Regions from separate parts of the Bacillus sp. CGMCC 1.16607 genome, predicted to be linked through region 2. Evidence: riboswitches for the same ligand, from Rfam matches in the RefSeq annotation. Region 2 holds a riboswitch; each other region holds the start of a gene.
The links. Region 2 has a riboswitch for cyclic di-GMP ahead of ACFSO7_RS09110 (response regulator). Riboswitches for the same ligand answer to the same signal wherever they lie in the genome.
Positions count from the first base shown of each region.

Region 1 (10,325 bases), on a different contig from region 2:
TACGGTTAAAGATGTTCATGATTTAGCAGGTAATATGATGAACCAAGTGACTGTAACTGCATCCTTAACTGATAATTTAAAACCAGAGTTAAAATCAGCTTCCATTAATGCTGCAAATAGCCTTGTATTAACCTTCAGTGAAGCATTTGGCACAGCTGCAGGTCAGCCGGTTGATGCTGGTGACCTATTGATTAAAGTAAATGGTGCAACAGTTCCTGATGCACAAGTCACAAAAGATACAGCCGATCCAACAAAATATGTCATAACATCTCCAACCATGAGCTTTGCTACAGGAACAGTTGAAGTTGAAGTAAAAGCAGATGCAGATGCGGTAGATATTAGCGGTAATACGATTAAAACAGGTACAAAACTAACAGCAACACGATAATGGGACATGGGGACAGTAAACTGTCCCTCTTGTTCATAACTATTTTTGTCTGATGAAATGATAAGAAATGAAGTCCTGTAGAGAGAAATTCTACAGGGCTTTCTTCTTTTTCTATGTACGAATTGTTACAATATAAAGAGATGAACCATGATAAGAAACATTTACTATAAACGATAATCAAATGGTTAAGAATTACTCGATGAACCATCATTAGTTGAAAAGTGGAGAAAAAGCATAAGGGCTTGTCGTTCCAATTGAACATGCGAAGGATTTACTAGATTAATAAAGGACTTGTTGGAATATTCCCGCAGATTTTTCTTTTTATGGAAGTATTTGATTTTGCAAACAATTAATCAAAGCAATCTCACCTCCTTTATTCTTTATTATGCACAGAGAAAATTGATGAATCTAAAGGAAGCTTGCCCCATATTTGCCAAATAATTAAACATTTATTAGAAGAACGTTCAACAGCGTAATTCCATATTGGACTTTTCTTTTTTAATGCATGAATACTGAAAGGATTGTTACAATAAGAGTAGAAGAGTCTTGAAAGGAATTTGTACAAATGAACAATGATGCAAATGAAAAGGATTTAATTGATGATGAGCCACCGTTAGAGGATTTTTTTCTGGTTGAGGAAGTGGATGAAAAGACTATTCGGCGTAGGAAGCGAAGGGGCTTTTTTCTAAAAACTGGTGCTATTGTTTTGGCGTTTGTGTTTTTAATAAATGGTTTAGCCATTTGGACTGATGTCATTAATATCCCGGCGCTTGAGTTTGTTAAAACGTCATACCGGTTATCCCAAAAAGAATCGATTCAAACTGCTAAACAAGCTGTTGTTAAAATTGAAGGTAATGGTGTCAAAGGCACTGGCTTCAATATAAATGAGGATGGACTCATTATTACGAATTCACATGTTGTTGAAAAAATGATCTCGATTAATATTTATTTTCAAAATAATAAGGTTTTTAAGGGTCGGGTGATTAAAAATAGCCCTGAACTTGATATAGCCATTGTAGAAATTGATGGTGAGAATCTACCTATATTGAAGCTTCAAGAGACACAAAAATGGAAAGAAAACGATCATGTCTATATTATTGGCAATCCCCTTGCCTATACACAAATTGCTAATGAAGGAAGTATTAAAGGGATGGCCATGATGAATGACCGATCCACACCTGTCATGACCATAACTGCTCCAGTATATAGAGGGAATAGCGGTAGTCCCGTGTTGACTGAGGATAACGAAGTCATTGGGGTTGTGTACGCTACTACTGTTCCAAAACTCTTGGGAAATGAAAAAGCTTCAGGTCTGGTTGTTCCGATTGAGCTAGTGAAGGATCTTTTAGAAAAGTAGGAAAAGATAACCTAAGGATTATAAATTCAGAACCAAAAAATCCCCCACAATTAAGGATACACTAATTAATACGAAAATTCTAAATAAGAAAGGCACTCGCCTATTAGACTCTGCTAATAAGGGAGTGCCAATTTAATGTAGAGCTACTTAGACAGAGGCAGACTTCTAAATCATTTTTTTATTCAGCCCTGCTCTTTGCTCTTCTCTATTCTTTAACTCTATTTGATATTTAACCAACTCTGTTACATCTAATTTCTTTTTCCTGCTCTCATTAACAATCACATGCATGCTTTTTGAAGTATTAATGTTTTTTTTAACAAAATCAGCTATCACTTTCTTGTCTACATTCTTCTTCGTTAACATTTCTACAGCATCCGAAACCGTCTTTACTATATCACTATACTTTTTCGCATGAAATAACTTATTGACAATGGCTTGATACTGCCCTATTACGTTACCCACTTGCCTTGAGTCTGGCTTGCCATTGAACATTCTGATGGATTGGGCTGTCTTGTTTACCTTTGCTAGTTCTTTGGTTGCTTCTTTCCAATCCTTCAGCTTTCTTTCCATTACGCGTTCAGCCAGATTAGCTTGATTTTTTAAAATTACTGCTTCCGCCTTTGCTTTGATCTCTGCTTGTACCTTGGCTTTAGCTTCGGCTTTCGCTTTGATTTCAGCTTTAATTTTTGCTTCAGCATCTGCTTTTATTTTAGCTTCAAGCTCTGCCTTTGCTTTGGCTTCAGCTATTTCCTTCGCTTCCTGTTCCGCCTTTGCTTTCGCCTCGGCTTCTGCCTTTTCCTTCGCTTCTTGTTCTGCTTTAGCTTTTGCCTCAGCCTCTGCTTTCGCCTTGGCCTCTTCTTCCGCTTTCGCTTCAGCCTCTGCTTTTTCTTTAGCATCCTGTTCTGCTTTCAATTTTTCCATCTGGTTTATCTCTTCTTGGCTCGGGCCACTTGGTATGGTAGGGGGAAGCTTAACCCCTACAGGTGGCATTGGTTCTTCAATTGCATTAGGGTCAGTGGTTTCTTCTTTCCCATTTTGGTCTTCAGATTGAATAGACGAAATCAAAAAATCCATTTCATCAATTACGACTATCATGCCCTCTACCACATTAATTGAATAGTCTGTTAGTTGTTGTTTCCCATCTTTATCCCAAAATGTGACTTCTGTTGCCCCTTCATTTTTAAAATTATTTTTACACTCCTCTAACGTCCTATCTAATTCAACTTTCTTAAATCGGAATATAACCTTTAAAACGATATCGCCTTGATCCGTTGTTAAATAAAGAACTGTATCAGTAGAAACAACTATTTCATCCGACAATATTTCATTTAAATCATTTTTAACAACTATATTCGTATAGTTACTCTTCTCGAGATCCAATTTTATTTTTTCGACTGTTTTTCCAAAGGGACCCACATCAATTTGAACTTCCTTTTCTAGTTGAAATATGTATTCTCCGCCATCCATTATGACTTTAAATCCATCTTCAATCACTACATCATCTGAAACATCATTACCAGATAAATCTTTAACAACAATAGCGATATTTGGATTTAACTCTTTCCATTTCCCTACTGTCATAATGCCTTGACTATTATCTAAAATGATTTTTTTTGTTGGGGATTCTTCATTAGCAAAAGCCGAAGCATTAGAAAAAATAATAGCCGACAGTATACCATTGACTATCATCTTTTTTAAAAAATTTCGTCTTTTTTTCTTTAGTCCATCGTTCAAAAAAATCATTATTCGGTCTCCCCAACAGATTATTCTTCGTGTATAGAAATAAAAAAGCCTATCACTTACCCTAAGTAAAAATCTAAATTCAGGGATGAATGATAAGCAGGTATTTTTATTCTATTAAAATAAAGGCAACCCGGCGATCATTGTTCCATGACTTTAGACCCGTAGCTTTGCGTCCCTTCCTTTCGAAAGGTTTGCCAATTTATAAGCGGAAGCAAACTTGTAAGCCCCGACATTACGATAATTACTTTCATTCTACCATTACTACCCTATTTAAGAAAGTGTTTTCAGGAAGAAAATCCCATACAAAATTTTACATTTAACTAGAGTTATTTTTCCGATAATTGTCATGTTCATAGTATAATAGAAGGAATGAGAGGTGAATAAAATTGAAAAAATGGTTGAACATATGGCTCACCTCGGCACTTGCCATATTGATGATCGCAACAGTAGCAAGGAATGAGCCAATAAGCCTTCCCTTGAAAGATACGAAAATGTCTTGGAGCTATTATCCTGAGGGCTCGCCAAAGGGATTGGTTGGAATTGCATCACCAGTCATTTCCTATCAAATTAACATCAAGGGTGCAGATGATGATTATCAACTCCAAATGCTCCTTAACGGAAAAAAAGTGAAAGCATCCTACGATCCAAAAACAGGTCTCTTAACCTATAAACCAAATAAACTATCTGGAAAACAAACCGTCAATGTCCAATTAATCGTCTATGAGGAAAAAGCCCTCGACATTTCCTGGAATTTTACTGTCGACACAAAGACGATCAATCCATTTTTGGAAAAAGATATGAATGTGTTATCGACAGTCCAAGAGGAAGCCGTTCAGCAAATCAATTCCTACCGAACGACATTGAAATTGAACACCATTTCAAAAAATCCAGTCCTTCAAAAGTCATCGCAAGCTCATTCGAATTATCTTGCAGCTCAAGGAGATTCCGGGCATGATGAATTTTTTGGAGTACCCGGATTTACTGGAGAAAACCCATGGAATCGTGCTGCCTATTTTGGATATTTAGGGACTGTTGGTGAAGGCATTACGTATAAAAAAGTGTCAGGACATAGTGGCATCGTCGACTTGATGGATGCACCTTACCATCGATTAAGCATCATCGACCCTTTCGTTGAAGAAGCAGGGGTAGGATTTAACAAACAAGGTGATATCGTTGTCAATTACGGAAATCCTACTTTAATGGACAAGCCATCCCAAATTGTCCTTTATCCACATAATGGTCAGAATAACGTGAAGAACAGCTGGTTTGTTGCGGAAACTCCCAATCCGCTACGTTTTTATCAGCTTAGTGACATTTTTGTCGGTTACCCGATTAGCTACGCCTATTTTTCAAAAAACAAGAATGATCAATTAATTGTCGAAAAAGTGTCTTTGACAAATGTGGCAGGTAAAGCTGTGCCATTTTATCCAGTCACTCCATCGATTGATGACCACGGACAACATCATGTGTTTATCATTCCAAAAGCGCCGCTTCAGCCAGGTACCAAATATAAGGCTGTCGTAAGCGCCAAAGTAAAGACAGAAAATGGAACAAAGGATGTCTCTAAAATCTGGACCTTTACAACGGCTGGGAAACTGGCTATCAAAGATATTTATTTCATCAAACATGATCGAGTCAATTTCATTCAAGTCGACACTTTAAGTGGCGACGATCCGAACCAAATTGTCACCATAGAGAAAAACGGCAAGAAATACCTGGAAAATAGACATCATCAGCAGGTCACCTACAAAACGATTACACCAGGAACCTATGTATTGAAAATAAACAGTCCTCTATTTAAAGAGGTAAAGAAATATACGATTACCATTTCAAAAAATACCGCCAAACGCATGCAGAACGATGGCGATTGGGTGGTGAAATGGTAGAGAGCACTCCTAGGGGTGCTTTTTTATTTGGTTGGGCAAGTCGAAGGAGGCAGAAATTAGGTCTAATTGTGACAAAGTCCGATAGAATGGTGAACTTGTCCGATAGCACCCGTGGTTTGTTCGATAGGCTCCAGTTTTTGTCCGATAACAGCAGAATCCAGTCCGATAGACTTCAATTTTTCAACCAGATGTTGTTTTTTCCAGTAAGAATACTGTAATTTTGCCTTCCGTCCCCTCTATTAAATCCTGCCAACGATTTCTTGCACCTATCTGCACCTGCTCACCTTCATTTTATGACCTCCGACCAACAAACTCTCTATGTTTTCTCCCACTCTTAACGGGCAGTAAGATCCCCAACTCAAGATTCTACGAGCACAAAGAAGATAGGTGGGGGTCAACTGCCCGTAAAGGTCCGATTGGTTCAACTAACCATCAGTGGGGAATGAAGCCGACTAAGAACACTACGTCCTGTAGCAACTTCGGCACTAGCACTTCCTGTACGTCGATAAACCCCACTGATAGAAGTTTCACTTTCTCCACATCTATCTCTATTGGATATTTTCCCTAGTGTGACAAACATACATTTTAAGAGATTTGGTTATATAACCAGTCCTCCCTATAACTGGCTGAATATAGATATAGGGAATAGGACATGTAGAGATATTTGTCTTATAACATTTAATAAGAAAGGAGAATTTTTCAATGACAATCATGATAGGAATGACAATTTTCGTTTTCGTAATGACTATGCTAGTCATTTTCTGGAGACCAGGGGGAATCAATGAAGCATGGCCAGCTTCCATTGGCGCTGGGATTATCTTTCTAATGGGGATAGTATCACGGTCTGATGTGGTCGATATTATAAGTAAAATAGGAGGTGCCTCAATCACGATTATGGCAACCATCGTAATGGCTGTCATATTAGAAAGCTTTGGTTTTTTTCACTGGGCAGCTGCCAGACTTGTTACTTTGTCTAGAAATTCAGGATATCGTCTTTACTGGTACATTCAGCTGTTATGCTTTTTAATGACCCTTTTATTTAATAACGATGGCAGCATCTTAATCACGACTCCGATCTTAATTTTACTTTTAAAAAATCTTCGACTAAAGCCACACCAAATGATTCCCTACCTGTTGAGTGGAGCATTGATCGCGACCGCTTCAAGTGCCCCGATTGGAGTAAGCAATATTGTCAATTTAATCGCCTTAAAAATTGTCCACATGTCACTTTACATGCATACCGCGATGATGTTTGTACCAGCTACATTAGGATTATTGTTTATGTCATGCCTCATGTTCATCGTTGTAAAGAAGAACTTGCCGAAAACCTTGCCTAGCAGCACTCATGATATCGAGGAAAGTTTTTTCACAAAACATTTCCATCCACTAAAAGGAACCATTTCCGTTGAAACAAAGAGTAAACGGACAAAATTCATGTTAAAAGTGCTCCTATTTGTTTTTATCATGCGATGCCTCCTCTTTGTTGCTTCATTCTTCGCTATCCCGATTGAAATCGTCGCAGTACTTGGATCGTTGGCATTGCTTTTATGGCGCTGGTACACCCTCGGAACAAATCCTTTAGATATTTTAAAAAAGACGCCATGGCATATCCTCATTTTCGCTTTCTCCATGTACGTCATCATTTATGGATTGCATAATTCAGGTTTGACCGACCTACTAGTTAAATTTTGCGAACCAATTGTCAACCAAGGATTGCTCCAAGCAAGCTTTATGATGGGTGGATTAGTTTCTATATTGTCGAACATTTTTAATAATCATCCTGCCCTAATGGTTGGGACGATTACCTTAACGGAAATGGGCTTGGACCCGATCACGCTAAAAACCATTTACCTTGCCAACATTATTGGCAGTGATATCGGTTCCCTGTTATTACCAATCGGAACACTCGCTTCACTCATTTGGATGCATATCCTAAGACAAAATAAAATCAAAATTAAATGGAAGGATTATTTAAATGTCTCATTAATCGTAATACCACTCGCAACCTTCGTTACGTTATTTCTATTATTCTACTGGGTGCAAATCGTTTTTGCTTAATATAAATTGGAGGAGATTCGATTGAGTAAAAATATATTAAAATATATAGGGAATCAAGTAAGTGTTCACGTATCGGGAGGGAACCAATTTAACGGAATTTTGACTGATCTTGGGCAAGATATTCTCGTCTTATATAATGGTAGACAATTCCTTTATATTCCCCTTTCTCACATTCATCAAATTCAACTTAATATCAATACAGAAGAGCATGTGAATCAACCGACCGAAGCTTTTTTAACGGAAGAGATGGATCCGGTCACGTTTCAAAAAGTATTAAACAATGCGAAAAACTTCTCAACTGAAATAGCTGTCGTCGGAAGCGAAACCTTCCATGGAGTCATAAAGAATGTGTACAATGATTATTTCACCTTTTATTCTCCCATCTATAAACTCATGTACATTCCAATCAATCACTTAAAATGGCTCATTCCCTACGCTAAAGGAACTACACCGTATACAATGACGAACGCAGATCCACCGAATATCCCTTTACTACACACGCTCGAGGAGCAATTACGAACGGAAATCGGCAAATTAGTTGTGTTCGATGGTGGAGAAGACCCCTTTAAGATCGGTTTACTAAAAAACGTCGAACAATCCATCGTCGAACTAACCATCGCCAGTGGAGAAGCTGTATTTTTAACCATTGATCACATCAAATCGGTCCAACTGCCGTAATGAAACAGACTACATTTGTTTTTTTCAAAAAAAAGAGGCTTTCGTTTTCCCCGAAAGACCTCTTCCTCAAACATTTAACTCTTAAAAGATGTACCTACCATTATCATATTAAAAATGTATAGGGAAAGTACCCCTTTTTGGTAAGAAAAATAAAATCAGAAAGAGTAAATCTGGAAAATGATTTACTCTTTTTCTTTGGGTGAGTTTTTTAACATTTAAGAATTTGTTTAACAAACACAGTGAAATCCTCTGCCCATTTTCCTGAAATCATCCAAATTTATTGACCACAACCCCACTTACAATACCGAATCCAAAAATTCCTTTGTCCGCTGTTCCTTTGGTTGAGAGAATAAATCTTTCGGATGTCCGACCTCAACGATTTTTCCATCATGCATATAGACGACCCAATCGGCTACTTCGCGTGCAAAACCCATTTCGTGTGTGACGACAATCATGGTCATGCCTTCTTCCGCTAGCTCCTTCATGGTGGCAAGAACTTCCCCTACTAGTTCTGGGTCAAGAGCAGAAGTAGGTTCGTCAAACAGCATGATTTCTGGCTTCATCGCAAGCGCCCTTGCAATGGCGACGCGTTGCTTTTGTCCACCTGATAATTTGGAAGGATAGACATTTTCTTTATCAGATAGGCCTACTTTTTTAAGCAGTCTGATCGCATCTTCACGCGCCTGATCCTTTGGTATATTTTTTACATAAACAGGGGCTTCCATTACATTTTCAATAACCGTTTTATGCGGGAATAAATAGAAATGCTGAAACACCATTCCGACCTGGCTTCGCACCTTATTCAAGTCATGCGTGTGCTGTTCAATTTGCTCCCCAGTAATAAGAATATTTCCACTATCCTTTAATTCAAGGAAATTCAAGCAGCGCAGGAGTGTGCTTTTTCCAGAACCACTGGCTCCAATCAAGCAAACCACTTCGCTTTCTTTCACTTCCATATCAATATCCTTTAGGACGTGGAGCTGGCCAAATGATTTATTTAATTTTTCCACTTTAATTTTCATCGATTTACTCAAAATTCGGTCTCCTCCTTTCCTTTAATCACTGCTGGCCATTCGTTTTTCCATTTTTCTAACAAGAATCATGAAGAATAAAACAAGCACTAAATAATAGACAGCAACAATTAATAAGAAGGTCATATAATCATAGTTATTTGAACCGTACGTTGTCGCCACATTGAATAGCTCGTACATTCCGATAAAGGAGGCGAGCGACGAATCTTTTAAGGCAATGATGAACTGATTTCCCAAAGGCGGCAGTGCCCGCCGAAAGGCTTGTGGAAGAATAATTCGCCTCATCGTTAATTTAACCGACATCCCAAGCGATCGCCCAGCCTCCATTTGCCCTATATCGATCGACTGGATTGCTCCTCTGAAAATTTCAGCAATATACGCCCCATTATGGAAGGCAAGACCTAATACCACTGACCAAAACTGAGAAATATTCAACGACGTTAATCCAAAGTAAAAGACAAATATTTGTACAACCAACGGAGTGCCCCGAACGAGGAAAATGTAAATATCGGCAATCCATTCTAAAACCTTTACCTTAGAAATTTTGAAAAAAGCAAAGAAAAGTCCAATAAAAATAGCGATAAAAATAGAGACAACCGTCAATTCAAAGGTTAATAGCATCCCTCTCAAGAAAACAGGATACGTATCAATAAATTTAGTTAAAAAATCCAAAAGCCTACCTCCTTCCGATTATTATTTTTCAAAACCATATGCCAGGAAGGAGTTCCTAGCATATAGTTGTTATTCCGTATTATTCCTTCTCAGGATCGACCGTGATATCTTCACCGATATATTTCTCACTAATTTTCGCTAATGTGCCATTTTCTCTTAATGTTTCAAGCGCTTCGTTCACCTTTTCTAGCAGCTTTTCATTTCCCTTTGCGATCGCAATCGCTTGTTCACTTCGGCCGAGCAATTCTTTACCGACAATCTTCATTCCTGCTCCGATCGCTTCTTTACCTGTAATAAAATCGGTAATTACGGCGTCATGCTTTCCTCTACTAAGTGCCTCTAAAGCCGTCACATCGCTATCATAATATATGATATTTTTCGAGATGGGACCTGCGATATCCGCATAAGTTGAGCCCTTTGAAACGGCAATTTCTAAATCCTTCAAACTATCAAGCGTTTCGTTCGAACTATCTGGACGAACAAAAACTTGCGGGCCAGAATAATAGTATGGG
Region 1 is NZ_JBHUJX010000007.1:194,476-204,800, forward strand. It holds gene ACFSO7_RS02240 (Ig-like domain-containing protein) at 1-388, shown strand, start outside; gene ACFSO7_RS02245 (S1 family peptidase) at 954-1,745, shown strand; gene ACFSO7_RS02250 (hypothetical protein) at 1,911-3,488, opposite strand; cyclic di-GMP riboswitch class I at 3,610-3,694, opposite strand; gene ACFSO7_RS02255 (CAP domain-containing protein) at 3,875-5,374, shown strand; gene ACFSO7_RS02260 (arsenic transporter) at 6,077-7,432, shown strand; gene ACFSO7_RS02265 (DUF2642 domain-containing protein) at 7,454-8,110, shown strand; gene ACFSO7_RS02270 (amino acid ABC transporter ATP-binding protein) at 8,407-9,132, opposite strand; gene ACFSO7_RS02275 (amino acid ABC transporter permease) at 9,166-9,813, opposite strand; gene ACFSO7_RS02280 (transporter substrate-binding domain-containing protein) at 9,893-10,325, opposite strand, start outside.
Region 1: linked by a shared signal. The riboswitch ahead of ACFSO7_RS02250 (hypothetical protein) and the one ahead of ACFSO7_RS09110 (response regulator) in region 2 are both predicted to bind cyclic di-GMP.

Region 2 (10,325 bases):
TCTTTTCTAAAGTCTTCGCCTTTACCGATTTGAAGAATACCTAAATTTATGACTAAGGTGCTAAAACCAAAAAAAACGATTAAAAATAATATATTTAAGCGAAAGGGTAACGTTTTGGTAGTATTTTTCTGTGTTTCCAATTTAATCACCTAGCAATGCGTATTTAATGTTTATGTTAATATTTTTCTAGTAATTCTAACACCAATTCTATATCCACCAATATCAATTCATTTTTGTACAATGTCAATTATATATAAGCTACGAATAAATTACTTTTGGTAAATTAACCCACAATTTTTCTTCCTGCTCCGTTTGTTATACAAAAAAAGGAGGTTGCCGCTACAACCTCATTTGTTCCACTAACACACCCGTTAGCTTAATAAGAAAAAATCTTATTCGAATACAACCATTTCTCCGATATCTATAAAACCAAATCGTTTATAGATATTTTTTCCATCATCTGAAGCCTGTAATACAACTGGCTTTTCTTTATCCTTTGTTTGGTTTAGAAGGTAATGAAACATTTCACTACCATATCCTTTACCTCTATATGTTGCTTTTGTCATCACATCATATATACCATAACTATCTTTACTTTCGATTAATAAGCCAGTAGATACAGGCACTTCATCTATGCAGCCAATAAACATTTTTACTGCTGAACTTAATTGTTCATATGAAAATTGATTAAAGTAACTTTCTAACGCTAATTTTTCTTGTGTACCTTCAAATAGACTAAGAAAAACCTCCTCATACTTCAGGAGTTCTTCATTACTTCTCACTTGAGTAATCATCATCTGTTGAGAATATTGACCAACATTCAATGTAATATCAAGTTTCATCATAACATTACGTTCTGCTTCCACTAAATCATATTCTTGCATAAGCTTTTTCCAGTCATTACTGACATATTGAGCGTCCATCCAAACACAAAAGGGATGCTTTTTAACCGTTAGATTAGTCATTTCTTGTCTAATCTTCACAGCATTTTTGATAATTGGAGATTTCGATAGCAATACATTAAATGTACCAGTAGGGATTCCCGTATTCGCTATGACGAAATCTTCTTCACTTGCAAGTTCTCCACTAACTGCATTAGTAAATACTTTTAATTTTTCTTCAAAATTATTTATAACTACGATTAAAACAGAAATAATATTAACTAAACAGGCACTACTTGGAGCTCCAGTATAAGCTCTAGCCCAAGCATTGTTCAGGGCACCGACAGGATTTTTCCGAAGTTCTTTTGCCTTCAATCATTCTCTTTCTTCCTCAGACATAATCCCCATCCACCTTTGATAATCTCATTAAAATTTATTACGATTTAATGGGAATAAAGTTTCTATCCTTATTTGAATTAACCCTCTTCCTTAAATACATTTACACACGGAAAAAAGTCCAAATACACTCAGTTTTGTATAAACCTTGCATAATTTGGACTTCTACAAATGAATTGTAATAGAACAATTGCACTCTTTAGTTTAACATGAAAGACCTCCCCCCTATTGAAAACGAAAACAACCAAATTAATTATTAAATTCTTTAATTCATTCTATTTCCAATACCATTCTAACCATTTTCAAACTGTTATTCCCAATAAATTCCTCAAACTCTTTTATTTTTTTAAATCCTTTGGCTACATAATAATTTTTTCCGATTTCATTTTTATGTTCAACATTTATAAATATTCTTTTAGGTGTTACCAATCGATTGAGACCTTCTCTTAACAACTCTGTTCCTAATCCTTTTCCATGCCATTCAGGATAAATATAAATAGCACCTAATTCAGCATCTTTGTTTACATTTATAAAATAAAAATTGGCAAACCCAATGATTTTACCGTTTAATTCTCCTACTAATAAAATAGAATTTCTTATTCGTTGCTCCATAGATTTAATTGAATATGCAAAATTTAGAAATTGTTCTTGTATTTCATAAGGTATTATCCCTTCATATGTGTAATTCCAAGTAATCATAGCCACATTTTGTATTTCACTAATATCTTCAATTTTCGCATCTCTTATAAAATAATTCATGTCATTTACTCCCCCTTTTCACAAAAATAAATCGACCATTCAGTTTATAATATATTAATTTTCCTTCTTTCCTTTTGTCAACATTTAAAAATTATTATTGATAAACAATAAGGAAAAAATGGAACTTTTATATATATTTCAACCAAATATTTTTACTTTTCCTTCTTGAACTATCCTGCACAGTTAGTTGATCAACGAAAAAGAGAGCTGCCTGCCGGAATTCCATCTTCAACCCATGACCCATTACTTTATGTCCATTTATTCACAATTTTATTTTCTATGATTATTTTTTTAAAAGAGCAGTATATCATTTCACGATATACTGCTTTATACATTCAGTTAGTCTAATAGGTGTAGATTCATTGCATGTTCATAACATAAGCACCCTATTTGTTATCTGAAAAAATGCGTTCTTTTTGAAATTTTCCACAATCGTTCATCAATTAACCTCCCCTGTTACTTCAATAAGAAAGAAGCATTACCGTTGTTCGAGTAATGCATTCTGTTAGTTCAAGTAAAAAAAATAATAATTTTATTAATTGACTAAATTACCCTAATGTTATAATTTGTAATTAGATATACATTAAATTAGTTGATCATCTAATTAGATATTAAAGGAGAATATCATGGATAAGACTATTAAATTACTAATCGGTGAAAAAGTATTTTTAAGACCTTTGGAGTATGAGGACGTTGATTTCTTATTTGCGTTATTTAACAACCCAACAGTACGCTATTTTACAGGTACTGTAGAAATAATCGTTCGAAAACGAATTGAAGATTTCATTGAAAAATCAGCAAACATTCATTCCAGAGTGGATTTAATCATTTGCGACCAAGAAACTAATAAACCGATTGGAGATGTCAATTTAGTTTCTATTGACCGAAATAATCGAAGTGCTGAAGTAGGTATAAAAATAGGCGAAGAACAATACTTAGGAAAAGGTTATGGAACAGAAGCTATGAAACTATTGTTAGATTATTGCTTTTGTACATTAAATCTCCATCGGATATTCTTAACGGTTTATGACTATAATCCTAGAGCCATAAAATCTTACGAAAAAATTGGATTTAAACAAGAGGGTATTAAAAGAGATGGTTTATTTTTCAATAAGCAATATCATGACGTGATTGTTATGAGTATTCTTAGTCATGAATATAAAAAATCGGCTATTCTATTGTTTGAATAAATTGACAATTAAACATTAAAATTTAACATAGCTAATACTAAAAGGGTTGACTATAGATATTATCATTAGTTAGCCCCTTTATTTTTCTAACCTCCATGTTACTTTAAGTACAAAACTTCACAATCTTTTCTAAGACCTATCATCGTACACATCCAATTTTCTATAAAGTGTTTTTCAATTAAATTGCTCTTTAACATAAATAAAGAGCACAATTCTTGCTGCAGAATTGCGCCGGATTGCTGAATAAGGATTGTGTTTATTTTTCAGGTTCTATTTTCATCATAGCACCAAAATATTGTGAAGCAGTCGTAAATGTGATAAATGCACAAAATTCACTTATCTCCGCTTCAGTGAAATATTCTCTCAAAATATCAAAAGTTGAATCAGCTATATCACCCTTTTGTTTTAAAAAAACTTCTGCAAATCCTACTGCAATAGATGTTTTTTCATTAAACTTATCTGGATCTGGTCTTCCTTTGGCCTTACAATACTCACATCCGTTACCGTGAGCTAATGTTCTCCTCACCTGTTCCTTTAATTCAGATGATAATAATCCGCTATTTCCTAACACAGCCCCTAACTGATTCCATCCTTCCATTACATCATTATTATGCCCCAATAGTCGTTGAAAAGGTGTTTCTCCTAACATAGATTCCACAATTCTTGCCATATAAGTTCCTCCTTGTTATATTTATTAACGAATAAATTATATAAAATAAAATAGCTAAAACACATTAAATTGGAAACGATTATCAGATAAACTCTTTTTAAAATTAACATAATAGGAGGATATACTTTAAAAATGAAAATAGATGATATTGATAAATTAATTTTAGATGAACTACATAATAACAGCCGTTTATCAATGAGCGAGCTTGGGAGAAGAATAAATCTGTCCTCTCCATCGGTTACGGAAAGGGTAAGACAAATGGAATCATTTGGAGTTATAAAGAAGTATACTTTAGAAGTTGATTATGAAAAATTAGGTTTACCAATCCAATGCATAATTGAAGTAACTGTAAAAAATGGTGACTATAAATCTTTTAAAAATTACATTGAAAAACTACCAAACATAGAATTCTGTTACAGAATCGCAGGAAGTGCGTGCTATATGCTTAAATTGCAGTTTGATACATTCGCAAAAGCAGAAAGATTCATTGATGAATTAAATCCAATCGCAAACACTGTAACACATTTTATTTTTTCACAAATTCCGACGAAATTAAAAAATAATTTGATTGAATAGTTATTAGTTAAAGTCATTACTCTTTTTTCACCTTACAGGTAGTAGAAATAATAACCTAGCATTAATAATGATCGAAATTTATGAACAAATCCTGCTTTTTCCACAAAAAATGGCCCTTTAACGGAACAACTTATTTTTTTATATAGTTCCTTTAAACTACCTAAAAAACCCTTTTAAAAATATATTCAAGGGGTAAAACGGTGCAATTTCTTTCAGAACGGTATTTTTTTATTTTTATTTGGTTAATTAGCATTGTCTTACGATTAATTTCTATTTTTGGGTTATTTGGGTTATAAGGCTTCTGTTTGCCGTCTATTTTTCAATATATTAACAAGTAAAGTTGGTTAGTTTAGAACACTTTCTTTCCATTTAGACGCTTTTTGAAATAACTTATTAAAGTCAAACTAACTATGAAACTTATCATATTGGTAATCGACAAATAATCGAAACGATTATAAGGGGAGATTTTCATGAGAAAGTTATTTTCATTTTCAGTAATTATTTTACTTTTTTTAGTGGGTTGCCAAAACACTAAAAACGGAATCCTGGATACATCAAAGTTAAGTAAAGTCGAAATGCAAGATGTAGCAGAAGAACAAGAAAATCATATTCCCAGTTCCTATAAAGCACCGTCTGTTAAGGTTGGACTAGAAGCAATACCTTTTAAAATGACATTACCTAAGAATTTACCTTTTGATGCAAAACCTTTTCAACCGCCTACCATTACGACTAACTTTCAAGACAATAAAAAAGTAAGGATTGAATTCAGTACCAATTCAAAAAATAAAAAGGATAAGATTATTCTGGGAATATCCGCTTTTAATGGTGAATTTTTGGAAATGGGTGATGATGAAGCTGATAAAATTAGCTTAAATAACGAGATTCAAGGATATTACAACCAAAACTTGTTAAAATTCTACAGCAATGGTATTTCATATTTAATTCACTACAAGAATGATACTATTCCAAAAAATCAACATAAAAAAGATATGATTAAACTAGCTAATCAAATCCTTGAATGACGTTTAGCTATATTTAGACAATGAAGCTATTCGCTTAAGTTATAAAAGTCGGTATCATCCTCTTTTTTAAATTTTCAGTACGGGTTACTTTAGCTTAACGTATTACTTAAATCATTTTGAAAGTAATATTAATCCAAGCAAGGTATTTAACTCACAGACAACTAGCAAAGTCCTAACCTTGATACTTTGCTCGCTTCTGTGAATCGAATTTTTAAAAAATGGAATAATAACCATATAAATTTTATGGAGGTTTATTGATGGAAAATAAATTTGCTGTACTGATTTTCTTTTCTTTATTAAGTTTGATTGCAACTACTATATTTAGTTCAGTAATAATTTCTCAGAATAAAGCATTACAGCAAAACTTAAAAAGTTATTCTTAATTTAGCCAGGCAGATGTTTCCTGGCCTTTTTTTAATTCTTACTTACTATTTTGTGTATTAAGCCTTTTTAAATACCAATTCATGATTTCTTCCGTATTTCTTATGATAGCTTTAGGCACCTTTAGGACCTATCTATGTCCTGGACATTTTTCTTTGTGGCAGCTTCCTCTGGACTCATTTTTTTAACCTTTCACGAAAAGTGTGATAATTTATTCCGCTGTCAATATCTATCTTTAGCCAATCTTTCAGGATGACACGGTTACTATCCGATTCCCTCTCAGCAGCTAGTTTTCTGTTCTGCAAAGGCTTAGTGGCTGCCTCTTCCTCAGACATTCCATAAATATTTATCCGACTCAAGAATATCTGGTATTTAATTCCGTTTTCTGCTGCAATTGCCTTGCTTTGCGATCGGTTTTCTTTTTAACGGAGAGGAAATTGCTATTGCTTTCTTCCAGTCAAGAAGTCTGATCCGTCTTTCTAAATTGTGTGGGTCCACTCCATACATTTCTAACTTCTGCATATTCAATGGGTGTGATGTAAAAGTTATGACTCATATTAATCTCACCGCCTAGTAAACTTAATCAATCTTATGATTCATTAGGTCTTGTTCTGCGAATTTATTTTTTACATCTCCATTTACAAATTAGGCAATAATTTATCTAAATATATTAGACAATGGAAAGGATGATGATTTCTTTTTATGAATGAGAATTTAAAGACCGCTCTGAAGACTATAGACAATCATAATGAAATAGTTAAGCAAGATATTAAACATTGGCTTAATAATGAATTATTCACCTGGAACTGGTGGATATTAGTTGCATTCATCGTAATTCCATTCACTATCTGGCTATTAGTAGTTGACCGAAAAAGGATGTTAGAGTTTTTATTAGTATGGTGTTTAGTAATCATTCCAACTTCTACTTTAGATTCTATTGGTATAGATCTTAAATTTTGGGTATATCCAGTGCAATTCATACCCCTTACTCCTAGATCATTACCGTTTGATATTTTTATGGTAGGAGTAACATACATGCTTTTATATCAGTTTTTCTGGAACTGGAAACCATATATAATAGCATTAGTGATAATGGCTTTAGTCTTTTCCTTTATAGGAGAACCGATTAGTCATTTATTAAACTTGGTTTACTATATAAAATGGGAATATTATTACTCTTTCTTGTATTACATGGTTTTAGGAATAACTGTTAAAGGAGTTTTAAACAAATGTAAGAATATCTATTTCTCTTAACTTTTTTCCAAGGCAAAAACTTACTGATCTGATTATTTTGCATTTCGAGTTCCCTATGAGACCAAGTGATTCATCTGTTAATTCAGTTTAATAATTCGACAAATTTTCCTCTATTACAACAAAATGTGTGATAACATCTAATAAGGGCAAATTTTACGAAAGTAAAAGACGCAAAGCCACGGGCCTAAAACTATTTTTGTTATGGTAGCCGGGTTGCATAAATTTCAAAACTACATCTAGAATATTCCCTTTCCTAATTTGCCTTAATATTTAGTGAAAGGTGTTATAAATGAGCAAAACCGTTCTTATTGCCGATGACTCAAGGTTCCTAAGAAATTTGATAAAAAATATCTTATTTTACGAAGGCTACAAATTGTTCATTGAAGCCTCTGATGGCGCATATGCTGTTTCTTTATACAAAGAAAAATCACCAGACTTTGTTCTACTTGACTTAACAATGCCTAATTTAAATGGTATTGATGCCTTAAAAAGTATTATAGAATTTGATCCAGAAGCTAAAGTAATTATTTGTTCAGCAATGGGACAACAAAGGTTTATATTTGAAGCCTTACAATCTGGAGCAAAAGATTTTATCATTAAGCCAAATTTTAATGAATTGGTTCCAGCAATTAGAAAATTATTTAATTGATTAGCATTTCATTTAGAAATGCTTTTCTTATGGAAAAATAAAGCGATTTTTTATAATGTTCATCATAAATGACATAATTTTTCTAACTTCAACTACAATATAATTCTTAAAATAACTATCCCTTAAAGACCATCTTTTAAAAACCTTTATTCTGAGTTACTAGTAACTATGAATAAATTATATATGAGGTTTTTGATGGGGTAACCAAACTTGTCCATTCTTTTGAATTACACCATATTGACCATATCCATTTTCATCCACATACCAAACTAGGTGATTTCGAAAATCAGCAGATTGAATATGCACTGGCTCATTAGGAGGTGCTACACTTTTTATAACAAAGGGACTCCAACCAAATTCGATGTCATTATTGACAACTATTTCTTGAGAAGTCTGATTATAGATTCATACACCAAGTTTTTTATTTATCGGTAAACCATATTAATCCATCAATCATTGGTTCACAAGGAGAAATAGAAGGATAACCTACATAAAAGGAATGTTCTCGGAATTGATTTCTCCATTCCACTCCTAATATTTGCTCCATCTTATGGTGACTTAATACCCCATCCTACAGAAGGTACATCAGAATAAGTTTTCTTACACAATTCAAGAAATGCTAAAAGCAGTTCTGATTCTCTTTGAGCTAATCCCTTTACATTGGACATAAGATTCTCTTTGGTTATCCGCTTTAAACCATACTCATTTTTTAGAATAAGGATCTCGTTAATCCACTCTTCAACCGAATGGCTCTTCATTCCAGACATAAAAGAAGGCGAAGAAGTTCCCTATCTCTTAACGATTCAATTCCATTAACTAAATACCTATCTTGAGTTACTTTTATCAACATGCAATCCATTTATAATTTCTCCTAAATTGGTTATGTTGGTTAACCACTTGCTAAAACAACTCCTTGTTTTTTTTTCACAATGACAACTTCTAACAATCGTTATGCATTTCACGGATAGCTGGCGCCATCTCGCCAAAATACATAACTTCTCCTAATACAGCTGTTCCCATTGGCATTGTATTGCCACCTTAAAAGTAATAATGACAACAAAAAACCGCTATTTAAAAGCAGCCTGCTTATTGTCATATAAAATACTACCTATGTAGTGTAGGTACATATTATTAAATATGAATATCACTAAAAGAATATTGTGGTAATGTGATTTGAAACTTGGTACCTCTTTGACTGCTTTCCACAATATTAATATCTCCACGATGTTCAAAAATGACTTTCTTGACAAATGGTAATCCTAATCCTAACCCATCTTTTTTAGATGTAGTGAATGGGTCAAAAATACCTTCCCAATTTTCTGTTGGTATTCCCGTTCCTGTATCTATAATAGTAATGAAAATTTTATCTGCTAGGATATCAGTAGTAATCATGATACTTCTTGTAAGTACTTCTTCAGGAAATGCTTCAATACTATTTTTTATCAAGTTAACAAATGCTTGTTTTAAATTCGTTTGATTTACAAACGCTTTTAGTGTTCTATATTTTCGATCAAAGCTAATCTCCACTGATTTTTTTTTGGCCATTTCATTTGTAATTTTGATTGCTTGTTCGATAACTACATTTATATCTTCCATCATAAAATCAATCGGTTGATCATTTATATACTTTGAATAATTTTGGGTTAACTCAACTAATTGTTGCGAAGCGAGTTGGATCATCTCATTCATTTTTTGATCTTGTGAAGATATTGTGGTTGACTCATTTAATAATTTGGAATAGCCATTAATTATTTGTACATTATTTTTTACTTCATGAACTAAGCTTGCAGTAAGATTCCCTGAATAATCTAGTTTCTTCTGACGCTCCATTAAACGATTGTAGTTTACCGCCATGACTGTGTTCATTCTTACAAATGAAAAGATGATAATGACTGAAAAAATGATAACACCTAAGCTACTGAATAATGTCCCTGTTTTAGGAATGAAGTTTAATAACCCTGATAAGAAAAGTAAAAATGAACAAAATGAAAACGTACCTAGAAAATCTTTTAAGTATTGATTTTGGATATTCCTAGAAATCAAATATGTAAACAAAACAAATATGATAAAGCTGCTTGTATGATAGATGTACAAAAATTGAAGTTGCCCATATTCAGGGAAATAGGAATAGGTATCTGTGTTTATTATCTTGACTTCCCTTAAACCTGCAACTCCTAGATTGGTCATATTAATAAAATAGACAAAAGTGCTCCAAATGGTTAGTAATATCAATAATTTCCGATTAAAGATGGATAATAGAAATCGATTATAAAATTTATTTTTTATATTTATTGAATGTTTCTTAATAGATACATAAGATAAGTAAAAAACCAAAGGAATCATAAAGGTAGGTCCAGCCCTAAAAATCCTGAAAAACCATAGAATAACATTTTCAGGAAGTATTTCTTTTAAATATAATGAGGCAATATCTAGTTGCCAAAAGCCGATGGAAAGCATATAGAGAAGCAAGGCATAGCCTAATTCCGAACCTTTATATATTTTTAGTACTGAAATTGCTAATACGATCGGAATTATCCCAATAATAGC
Region 2 is NZ_JBHUJX010000013.1:19,987-30,311, forward strand. It holds gene ACFSO7_RS09065 (peptidoglycan D,D-transpeptidase FtsI family protein) at 1-149, opposite strand, end outside; gene ACFSO7_RS09070 (GNAT family N-acetyltransferase) at 393-1,157, opposite strand; gene ACFSO7_RS09075 (GNAT family N-acetyltransferase) at 1,548-2,036, opposite strand; gene ACFSO7_RS09080 (GNAT family N-acetyltransferase) at 2,663-3,226, shown strand; gene ACFSO7_RS09085 (carboxymuconolactone decarboxylase family protein) at 3,483-3,896, opposite strand; gene ACFSO7_RS09090 (Lrp/AsnC family transcriptional regulator) at 4,029-4,472, shown strand; gene ACFSO7_RS09095 (hypothetical protein) at 4,943-5,494, shown strand; gene ACFSO7_RS09100 (hypothetical protein) at 5,752-5,877, shown strand; gene ACFSO7_RS09105 (CBO0543 family protein) at 6,578-7,129, shown strand; cyclic di-GMP riboswitch class I at 7,265-7,350, shown strand; gene ACFSO7_RS09110 (response regulator) at 7,419-7,778, shown strand; gene ACFSO7_RS09115 (sensor histidine kinase) at 8,910-10,325, opposite strand, start outside.

Region 3 (10,325 bases), on a different contig from region 2:
GCTAATGTGGTGATTGAGAAATTCGAGAAAGAGGAATTTGATTTAGGTATATGTATTGATTCTACCCGCGCCTTGGGTGGACTAGAACTACACAACATAAAATGAAGCGTCTCGAAATATAAGATGGATACATTTTAATAAGTGAGGGTTACTGGAAACAGCGTCCAAGTGAGGGATATTTGCAGGCACTTGGGGGTGCGGAAGAGGATGATTTGAAAAGTCATGCTGATGATGTGAAAGTTGCTGAAGAATTGGGTTTAATCCCAATATATGATCCAATGTAGCAAGTGAAGATAACTGGGATATGAGTGGCTTTTCTCCTTATCGATTGAAAACTATTGTCATGAAAACCCAAATGATCGGGATTGTAGTTCTTCCGTAAATAGCAGTAAAACTTAAAATCCCTTTTAAAAGTAAATGATCTGGGAGTTGATATTCCTATATTATTGAACCTACATATGTTAAAATCGACCTTTCTCAACAAACTCCCGATCCTATATTTTAAAAAAAATTGAATTTATTACCATAGCAGTTATAATAATTAATAGAGACTTCTGAGCGATCACACCATTGAATTAAGACTAATACCTGAATTAATAGGAGGCAATCATGGGAAGATTAGTTCATTTTGAAATTCATGTGAGTGACATGGAGCGTGCAAAGAAGTTTTATGGAGAGGTATTCGGATGGACATTTCAAGATTGGAGTGAATATGCTGGAATGCCATACTTTGGAGCAGTGACTGGCGATGAAAATGAACCAGGAATCAATGGTGCCTTAATGCAGCGTCAAGGTGCAGCGCCAGAAGCAAACCAAGCTTTAAATGGATTTGCTTGTACAATGGGAGTCGAAAATTACGATGTAACAGAAGCTAAAATTATGGAGAATGGCGGCAAGGTTGCCATGGCTAAATATGCCCTACCAGGAATGGCGTGGCAAGGGTACTATATTGATACTGAAGGCAATATATTCGGAATACATCAACCTGATGCGAATGCAAAATAATCATTCATTGGATAATTAGTCTATTATGAGGACTAATTATCCTTTTTAATTAACTTTAATGAAGGAAGTGATGAGAATGGGAGAGGATTATGTTCATGCGGGTGAACAATATCATAAAATGGATGCTACCCTTTCAGCTAGCCTAGTGAATAAAAAGGTGGGGCTTGGGTCATTTCTCATTACGCTATTGGTATTAATTCTTTACGATATTATCTGGGGGATTTCCTATAGTCATAATTGGATGGTTTATGGGATGTTAATATTCTCTTATTTTTTATCGATTATTCTTCATGAATTATTACATGCCTTTGGCTTTGCGGTTATTGGAAAAGCTGGTTGGCATTCTATTAAAATAGGTGTCATGTGGAAGCAAATGATGCCATACGCACATTGCAAAGTGCCAATAACAGTGAAAAGTTATCGGTTTAGCCTATTATTACCGCTTGTGATCACTGGATTAATTCCATTAATCATTGGTTTTACAATTGGAAACGGAATTCTCGTCATATTAGGTACACTCCTAACCCAAAGTGCAGGAGGGGATATTCTAATTTATCAATTATTAAAAAGCTATCCAAGAGATGCCATTGTCAGAGACCACCCAAAAGAAATTGGCTGCGAAGTCTTTTTAAATAAAAATTACATATATTAAGGGAACGCGGACGTCTACAGCCTAACATGCTCCTGTTGGTTGATTTGTTTAGTAAGTTTAGTAGTTAAGAACCATTTTCAAGCGAATGAAAAAGATCAATTCTAAAACCTCTCGATGTATGTTAAAATAAAATTCCTTGGCAGGGGCAATTCATTTTTAAACAAAACAAGCAGGAACCATAAAAGGTTTCCTGCTTGTTTTCGTTTGATTTAGGGGAGAATGGGGGGCGTGTCTCATCCTTCTTTTTATATGAAATGGAGGCAACAGATCCCCACCTATACTTCTCTTCGGATGATCTCGGTATCTTGCAAAATAATCGTTGTAAACTTTTTAATATTATTGTAGTCTTAGGTATAAAGTTCTATTTTTGTTGGTCTCTAAAAATAGAATCCTATCAACCAAGATGGGAAGCGTAGAAATATAGCCTTTATTTTGGACACTTGGGCTATATGGAGCTAGTAGTGTAACCGGTCCTCTTAGAAAAAAATGATCTAAGAGGAGAAATGAAAAATGAAAAAAATTTATGTAAAAGCCCTTGGAACAACAATCCTTGCTGGTACATTAGTCCTAGGTGTTGGAAACGTTGCTAATGCAGCTCCAAAATCTACTAAGGAAGTTAAGGAAGTTGAGACTGGAAGAACCGAGCAAAAGCGTGAGACAGGTGTGATTACTTATAATTCATTAGAGGTTGCCGCTAGAAATGCAGAGCAAATTTTACTTTCTGGCACAGTTGTCATTGATGGTCCACAGCTTGTCGTTAAAGTGAATGGACAAGATGCTTCAGTTACGAAAATCACTGATAAAACTTGGTCTTATTCAGTTAATCTTGATGTTACTGGTCTAAAGGGAGATTCAACATTTGCGATTGAAGCCTATACGATTTATGCAAATGGTCGTCCATCTCAAGATGTACACACATATGCTAAAACAGCTTCACAAATGGTACATATTCCCTACATCACTGAAACAGAAGCAGTGAACAAAGAATGGACGTCCTATGACCGTGAAACAAATCAGTTTACCCTGAGCTACAATTTAGTTAATCATTGGTCTCGTGGTGAAGATGAAGCACTTCCGACTACATCTGTAACAGTTGCTGGAACAACTGACGAATTTAAGATCTCAGGAGCAACTTTAGCAGGAGAAACTACCGTCCCTACAGCATTTAGAAACTTTAGTGTATCAGATGAAGCACCTGTGTGGAGTTTCGATGAAACAACAAAAACCTATAGCTTAACTTTTACTATTTTTAAAGAAGATAGTAAAGGTGGCGTGACTTCTGAAACAATCACTAGAACTGGTTTAACTTCAGGCCAACCAGCTACTATTGAAGTAACAGTAGGGGATGAGTTTGGTACAGTGACTCAGTCCAAAGAATTTAATGTTCCAGTGGCACCTGTTGTAGAAGTAGTGGTAACAGATATTAAGGATCTTACAATCAGTGTTGTTAGTCACAATAAGGAGCAATCCAAAGTTATCGCAACTTACAAACTTGTCTATTCTACTGGTGTTGTAGAAACAAAAACAGTAGAATTAGGTGGCACGATTAGTAAGCCTGAAGGTGCACAAAACTCTCAATCTAGAGATTTTACCATTACGGAAGGAAGTAAGTCACTTTCGTTTACAGTAACAGTATTAGATAACGGATCCTATACTGTAACATATAAATAACTGTTTAAACCTCGGATTATTATTATATAATCCGGGGTTTGTTTGTTTTTTAGGGGCAAGGAACAGGAACCTTGTCTCAGCCTGATTACGGTTACCTTTTATATAGAAGGGGGGAAGCTGAGGGATAGAAGGAATCTTTTTTGATTAATTTGAAACTTTTTTTGAAATATAATCGTATAGTTAATAAAAGCAATCCTAATTATTGGAGGAACAGAATATGCTCAATATGGGAGACATCGTTTTCCAGCTATTCGCAATACTTATTCCAGTGCTATTTATTGGCCTTATATTTCAATATTTACGGTCAACCAAGAAACAAAATGAACGATTAAAAAGAATGGAAGAAAAAGTAGACAAGTTAATATGACAGTAGTAGTTCCATGGAAGAAGGAAAAAATGTATTTAAACAGACTGCCTAGGCAGCGGAGTTCTTTAAGTTGGAAAGGGGAAGACATATGTTTAAAAAATTAGCAAGTGAAGCTTTAGGCCTTAGTGATGTTGGTGAGATAATCAAGCCAGTTGACTTTAACAAGACAGAATCTGATGATTTTGTTCTAACTGAGGACAATGAAAAGATTTTCTTTCTGATCAAGTCAAAAAAAGATGAGTATTGCTTTACGAACCTGGCATTAATTCATGTTGACGGAGATTCCGCCGTAAGTTCCAAGCGTAATTTAAGACGTTATGATTATTTTGCAAATGAAATTAGTGGTGTAAGTATTGAAACAGCGGGTACCATCGACCTTGATATAGAATTGAAATTTACGATGGGAGGAAAAGTATTCTCGATTGATATTCATAAAAAATATTCCACGGAAGTAACGGATATTTACAAAGCCCTTCTTGCTATTTCAATGGTTCAAAAAGACAATGCTAGACTGCTAGCTTACGGAGATAAGAGCCTTCAAGTAGCAGAAGAGGTTATCAGAAATAACCGCACAGTAGAATCAAACCTATCACATGAATTTGGCCAAATCGCTACCTTCGTTAATACATGGCTAAAAGAACTTCATAAAAATCACACAACAAAAGATTTCTCGGATGTGTTTCAAAAATATATTCAAAATTAAGGGGAGTTGTTTTACGCAGCTCCTTTTTCATAATCCAAAAAAGATCTGAGATTAAGCGTTTTTTTTATGTAAAAACAACTAAAATGATCTTCATTTATTAGGAGGTAATGTATAGTCATTTTGTCATTTTAGCATAGTATCCAAAAAAAAAAGCAAACTAAAATGGTGGGTGCCAATATTTTGTTGTGCATTCAACTAAAAAGAACAGGATGGTGCAAAATGGCGAAAAATAAGAATAATAAATTTAAAAATCCAAAAAATGCTTTACCAAAAACAAGTGTTGAATTTGCCGGAGAAAACGGTCTTGAACAAAAAGCATTGAAAGCCTTAAAAGGTCAGAATAAATAAATGAATAGAAAAAATGTCCTCCATTCCTATGCTAGAGGACATTTTTTTGTAAAAGTTGAGGATGGATAAACAGTGTTTGTTAAAATTTATCAGTATCATATTGAAATAGATAAAATAGACGAATTTTTAGAAATTCAAGAAAAAGCAGCAAGTATTTATAACAGATATATAGATTTTCATACGATATTTCTACATAGTAAGCATGATCAATCAAAATGGTTGGAGATTACTAGATATAAAGATGAAATGGAATATCAAAAAAGTATAAAAATTATAAATGAACAGAAAGAGATCCAAGAACTCTTTGAATCATTCCAATCTCTTCTAGTTCGTCAAAAAAAGGAGATAACGGAAGAAGATTTTTTGGAGAGAAAGAGCCTTCTTTTTATGTAATTATTTATAACAAAATGGTAGGAGAACACCGAAGATATTTGCCTAGTTTAGAGCAATGAGGATTACTTATTTTAATAGTTTTTATTTATAGTGATTCCTATCAAAAAGTAAATTAAAAAGGTTGGTGGAAACAATGAACTCACAATTACAAAGTAAAGTCGAAAAAATAATAGGGGAAATTCGTCAACTAATAAAGCCGGATGAACAGGGATGTACATCTGAAGTTCGCCAAATTATTACCGATAATGGAACTTATATACTCAAAAGTTCCTATAAAAATAAATATAGAGAATGGTTAAAAGCCGAGGCTATCATCTTAGAAAAACTAAATAACCAGAGCCAAATTCCGGTACCAAAATATTATGGCTTTATCGAAGAAAACGAGAGCAGCCATCTCATTATGTCCTTCGTGCACGGAATGACACTAACCATTGCTTTAAAACAAGCTAAGAACATAGAAGAGAAAAAATTATTAATTAAGAGTTTTGGTCATTTTCTCCACAAACTCCATGAAACTCCAATCATTGAGACTTTAAATCTAACAAATAATTGGTTGGACGATCAGTTGATTAAGGCTGAAAGGTATGCAAAAAGTGGCCAAGCGGATGGTAGTCCTAAACTTTTGGAAAAATTAAAGTCTACCAAACCATTACCAGTCCAACAAACAATTATTCATGGTGACTGCACAACAGACAATGTGCTCGTAGTGGATGGAGAAGTCCAATTCTTAATCGATGTCGCAGGTATGACCGTAGGAGATCCACGGTACGATGAGTCTCTAGCTATCGGTAGATTGATTCATCGTGATGAATACATCGCTGCCTTTTATGAAGGCTATACACGCTACAAGGTTTCGAAGGAAGAATATCAATATTTTGATCAAGGATTATATGAGTTTTTCTAGTTTTTATAAAGAACTATAGAGGTGATCCAGTTCCAGGAAAAGGAATCAATCATTTACTGTTTTCAATCCTTTTTAGATTTTACAAAGTACTTAATAGATTATAGTAATAACAAGATAGAATGGTTAGTTTAATTATAATTGAAGTGAAGAGGTGATACCTTTGATTTTAGTTAGTTCTTGTTTAGCAGGGTTAGAAGTAAGGTATAATGGTACCCATTGTCTTAATGAAAAGGTTCTTCAACTGATAAATGAAAAGAAAGCTATTACAGTATGCCCAGAGTTACTTGGTGGCTTTTCAACACCTAGGGAGCCAGCAGAAATAGTGGGCGGCAACGGAGAGGATGTACTTGAAGGTAACGCTAAAGTAGTTGAGGCATCAGGGAAAGACGTCACGGAACTATACATAAAAGGTGCTTTTGCTACCCTGAGTAAAGCGCAAGAGGTCAACGCAACAACAGTCATTCTTAAGGAATACAGTCCTTCTTGTGGAAGTTCAATGATCTATAACGGGGAATTCTTAAATAAGAAAATGACTGGAACTGGTGTGACAACTGCACTTCTTAAGAAGAACGGAATAAAAGTTATCTCAGAAGAGGGAATATACGATTTTCTTCAGGAGATGGACTGATTGTTTGTGAATAAGACTCAATATTGAAAAGGTAAGGTGAAAGCCAGATTGTCGGGGGGATTTAGAGATGAAAACAATCGGACTAATTGGTGGTATGAGTTGGGAATCGTCGGTTCAATATTATCGAATTATTAATGAAGAAATAAAAAATAGATTAGGTGGTTTACATTCGGCAAAATGTCTATTATATAGTGTGGATTTTGCAGAAATTGAACGATTTCAATCTGAAGGGGAATGGGAAAAAGCGGGCAGACTTTTAGGTGACGTGGCTCAGTCACTTGAAAAAGCCGGAGCTGATTTGGTCGTGATCTGTACAAATACAATGCATAAAGTCATTCAATTCATTGAAGAAAAAATAAACATTCCTGTTTTACATATTGCCGATGCAACCGCGAATGAAATTAAAAAATCTAATATAAATACAGTAGGGCTATTAGGAACAAGATATACGATGGAGCAAGACTTCTATAAATCAAGAATAGAATCACATGGGATAAAGGTTTTAGTACCTGATCACACTGATCGTGAGAAGATAAATAAAATTATTTTTGAAGAGCTAGTTTTAGGAAGCATAAACGAATCGTCCAGAGATTATTACAAAAAGGTTATCAAGGATTTAATTAATAAAGGTGCAGAAGGAATTATCTTGGGCTGCACGGAGATTGGCTTATTAATAAACCAAGGGGATTCAGATGTTCCTATATTTGATACAACTGTTATTCACGCAGTTGAAGCGGTAAATAAAGCATTGGATAATAAATAATGGTTCTAATAAATTTTTTACCTCATTCTCGTTCGTACTCGTGTAGAGAATGAGAATTTTTATAAAGGGGCGATTGAATTGGTAGATTTGAAAATAAAAACGTACGATGAAGCTATAAAAGTAATTGAAGAGTTCGGATTACTTCCACTTTCACCTCTGATACCTAATTATCCTTCCTTAAACAGTATTACATCACAAGAGAGTTGGCACTCAGACACGGAAAATGATCCTTGGATTTGGAGGACGAAATTTTCAGTTGATGGCGTCGCTGGATATGGGAAATTCATCAAGAAAAAATCTGTCTTCATATCTCGTGAGCTTCTTCCATATGTCAAAACAGTATTAGGCTCAGTACAACCGTTAGAGGAACGTTATTTTAACGGGAATGTATCAAAAGAAGCTTATGATATTTATAAAATTATTCGAGAAGAAGAAGGAATTGATACAAGATTATTAAGAGCAAAGGCAGGATTAAAGCATAAGGATCAAAAGAAAAGCTTTGAAAATGGATTATTAGAATTACAGGGGTCGATGGATATTGTCATTTCAGATATTCAACTGAAAACCGATGAATTCGGAGAAAAAAATGGTTGGAGTAGTACCGCCTTTGAAACATACGACAGTTGGGCCAATCGAAAAAATATAGAATCCATTAACATGGAAAAAGGACAGGCGAAGCAGCATCTAATGGATCATTTCTCTTCTTTGTGTTCTGAGGAAACATTGAAGAAGTTAGGGAAAATATTTTTATAATTATCTCACAAGGGAGCATGGGGAGAACGTTTCTCATGTTCTTTTTTATACGAAATGGGAGCAGATGGTGCATCCTCATGCTTCATAGAATGAGAAATGTAACAATTGACATATACAGTTAAACTGTATAGTTTAGCTTTATATAACTGTAATTTTTGGAGGCGCTTATGAATAGAGATAAAAACCTACCGTTAACTGAAACCACATATTATATTCTTTTATCCTTATTAGAACCTTCGCATGGTTACCTTATTATGCAAAAAGTTGAAGAATTAAGTAATCATCAAGTGAAGATAGCGGCAGGAACGCTATATGGAGCTATTGAAAATTTACTAAAGCAAAAAATGATTGAATCTGTAAGTAGTGAAGATAAGAGGCGAAAAACATACGTGATTACCAAAAAAGGAAAAGAGGTTCTGCACCTAGACTATATTAGAATGCAGCACATGATTGAGGTAACAAAGGGATTATTAAACTTGTAATTTGGAGGGGGTTGTGATGAGGAAATTCAAGTATTTTATTGACTTTGATAAAGAGGAGAAATGGTTAAAAAAGATGGCGAAACAAGGCTATCAGCTAAAGGAAAAATCTTTCGGATATAAATTTAGTTTATCAGAGCCAGCGGATACTACGATTAAGATTGATTATAGGAAATTTAAGAATCAAGCGGACTTCATTGATTATTGTACACTGTTTGAGGATAGTGGATGGAAACACATCGTTGGTAAAAAAAATTCAGGAACACAATATTTTAAAAAAATAGATGAAGAAAAAGAGGAGGATATTTTTTCAGACAGTATATCAAAGGCTGGTAAATATAAAAGATTATCAAAAATGTTTATGGAAACGGCCGTCAGTTTTTTTCCACTTTTCGTCGTATTGTTAATCACAGATACCATAGATATAGGTGCTATATTTAATCCTAAGCAGCTATATTTGACTCCAGGATTGTGGGAAATGAGTGAATTATCATTTTGGAAAGCTTTTATATTTGAAACTCCTTTTGCCCTTATGAGAGGCATATCATGGTTATTATTGCCGGTGTCTTCGATACTTTGCCTTTTCTTTGCATATAAAGCACAAAAGCTATTTGAAAATGGAAAAACTCAATGATGCTCTGATCAGATCTTACACCCACATAAATTTGGTAAATCATTCGAATCAATATTTGAAATCACTTTTGATTAAAAAATTGAATTTTGATTTAATAACCGCTTTTAACAACAGCGAATGGAGGAATGTTGATGAAATCAGCTTCGGTAGTTCAGTTGTTAAAGATTGGGCGTTTTTTATTTCAACAACAATATTTAATTAAAAAAATTTCAGGTGTAAAGTACGACTTTTTTAAGGATGAAATGAATGCGCTTCTGCAAATGATTCTGATTTATATGGGCATCGTACGAGGTAAAGATAATTTCATTTATATCATAAATACCGACCATTATGAGTATATAACAATGATGTTTTGGCGCTTTTGCAAAGGTGAGATCTATGAAGAGGAAATGATTGATCATATTCATATTTTGAAAATGGATGAAGTACAGATTATTGAGGTTAATGGGCAAATCGTGAAAAATTCATTTCCAACAGATTCTATGCACGTTTTGTATGAGTTGAAAAATTTGTTGTATCTAAAACGAATAAAATTAAACAAGTTTATACATGGGCTAACTGATTTTATAAAAGCTGAATTAAAGCAAATTCATATTGTACTAGAAAAATTAGATAGAAATTAAAAGGGATGGATTTTTTCCATTCCTTTTTAAATATTCAAGTGGAAAAAAGTAGCAAACCGAAAATAATAGTAATAAAAGAAATATCCCATCCAGCAAAGCATAATATATTGTAATCATCCAGGGTAAAGGAGAGACACTGTTGGATATAAATGAAGGACCTGTAGAAGTTTCATATAAAATTATTTCAGATGTAATGGATATTTTAACAGTTGTTATTTTTATAGATAAGAAGTTACTACATATTGTAGCTGGTAAAAAAGAGATCATGATTGCTAAGTTAAATAAGTTATTTGATTAAGGGAAGCATGGGGACGGATCCCGTGCTTCTTTTTATACGAAATGGAAGCAGAAGATCCGTCCCTATGCTTCTGACTTAAAGTACTAAAAAATAAAGAGGAGATG
Region 3 is NZ_JBHUJX010000019.1:254,883-265,207, reverse strand. It holds gene ACFSO7_RS13685 (VOC family protein) at 610-1,005, shown strand; gene ACFSO7_RS13680 (DUF3267 domain-containing protein) at 1,082-1,657, shown strand; cyclic di-GMP riboswitch class II at 2,055-2,139, shown strand; gene ACFSO7_RS13675 (hypothetical protein) at 2,168-3,328, shown strand; gene ACFSO7_RS13670 (DUF4083 domain-containing protein) at 3,546-3,695, shown strand; gene ACFSO7_RS13665 (PH domain-containing protein) at 3,784-4,398, shown strand; gene ACFSO7_RS13660 (hypothetical protein) at 4,618-4,746, shown strand; gene ACFSO7_RS13655 (hypothetical protein) at 4,819-5,139, shown strand; gene ACFSO7_RS13650 (aminoglycoside phosphotransferase family protein) at 5,273-6,043, shown strand; gene ACFSO7_RS13645 (2-thiouracil desulfurase family protein) at 6,204-6,671, shown strand; gene ACFSO7_RS13640 (aspartate/glutamate racemase family protein) at 6,739-7,434, shown strand; gene ACFSO7_RS13635 (AlkZ-related protein) at 7,513-8,187, shown strand; gene ACFSO7_RS13630 (PadR family transcriptional regulator) at 8,355-8,669, shown strand; gene ACFSO7_RS13625 (DUF2812 domain-containing protein) at 8,686-9,300, shown strand; gene ACFSO7_RS13620 (hypothetical protein) at 9,432-9,923, shown strand; gene ACFSO7_RS13615 (hypothetical protein) at 10,063-10,221, shown strand.
Region 3: linked by a shared signal. The riboswitch ahead of ACFSO7_RS13675 (hypothetical protein) and the one ahead of ACFSO7_RS09110 (response regulator) in region 2 are both predicted to bind cyclic di-GMP.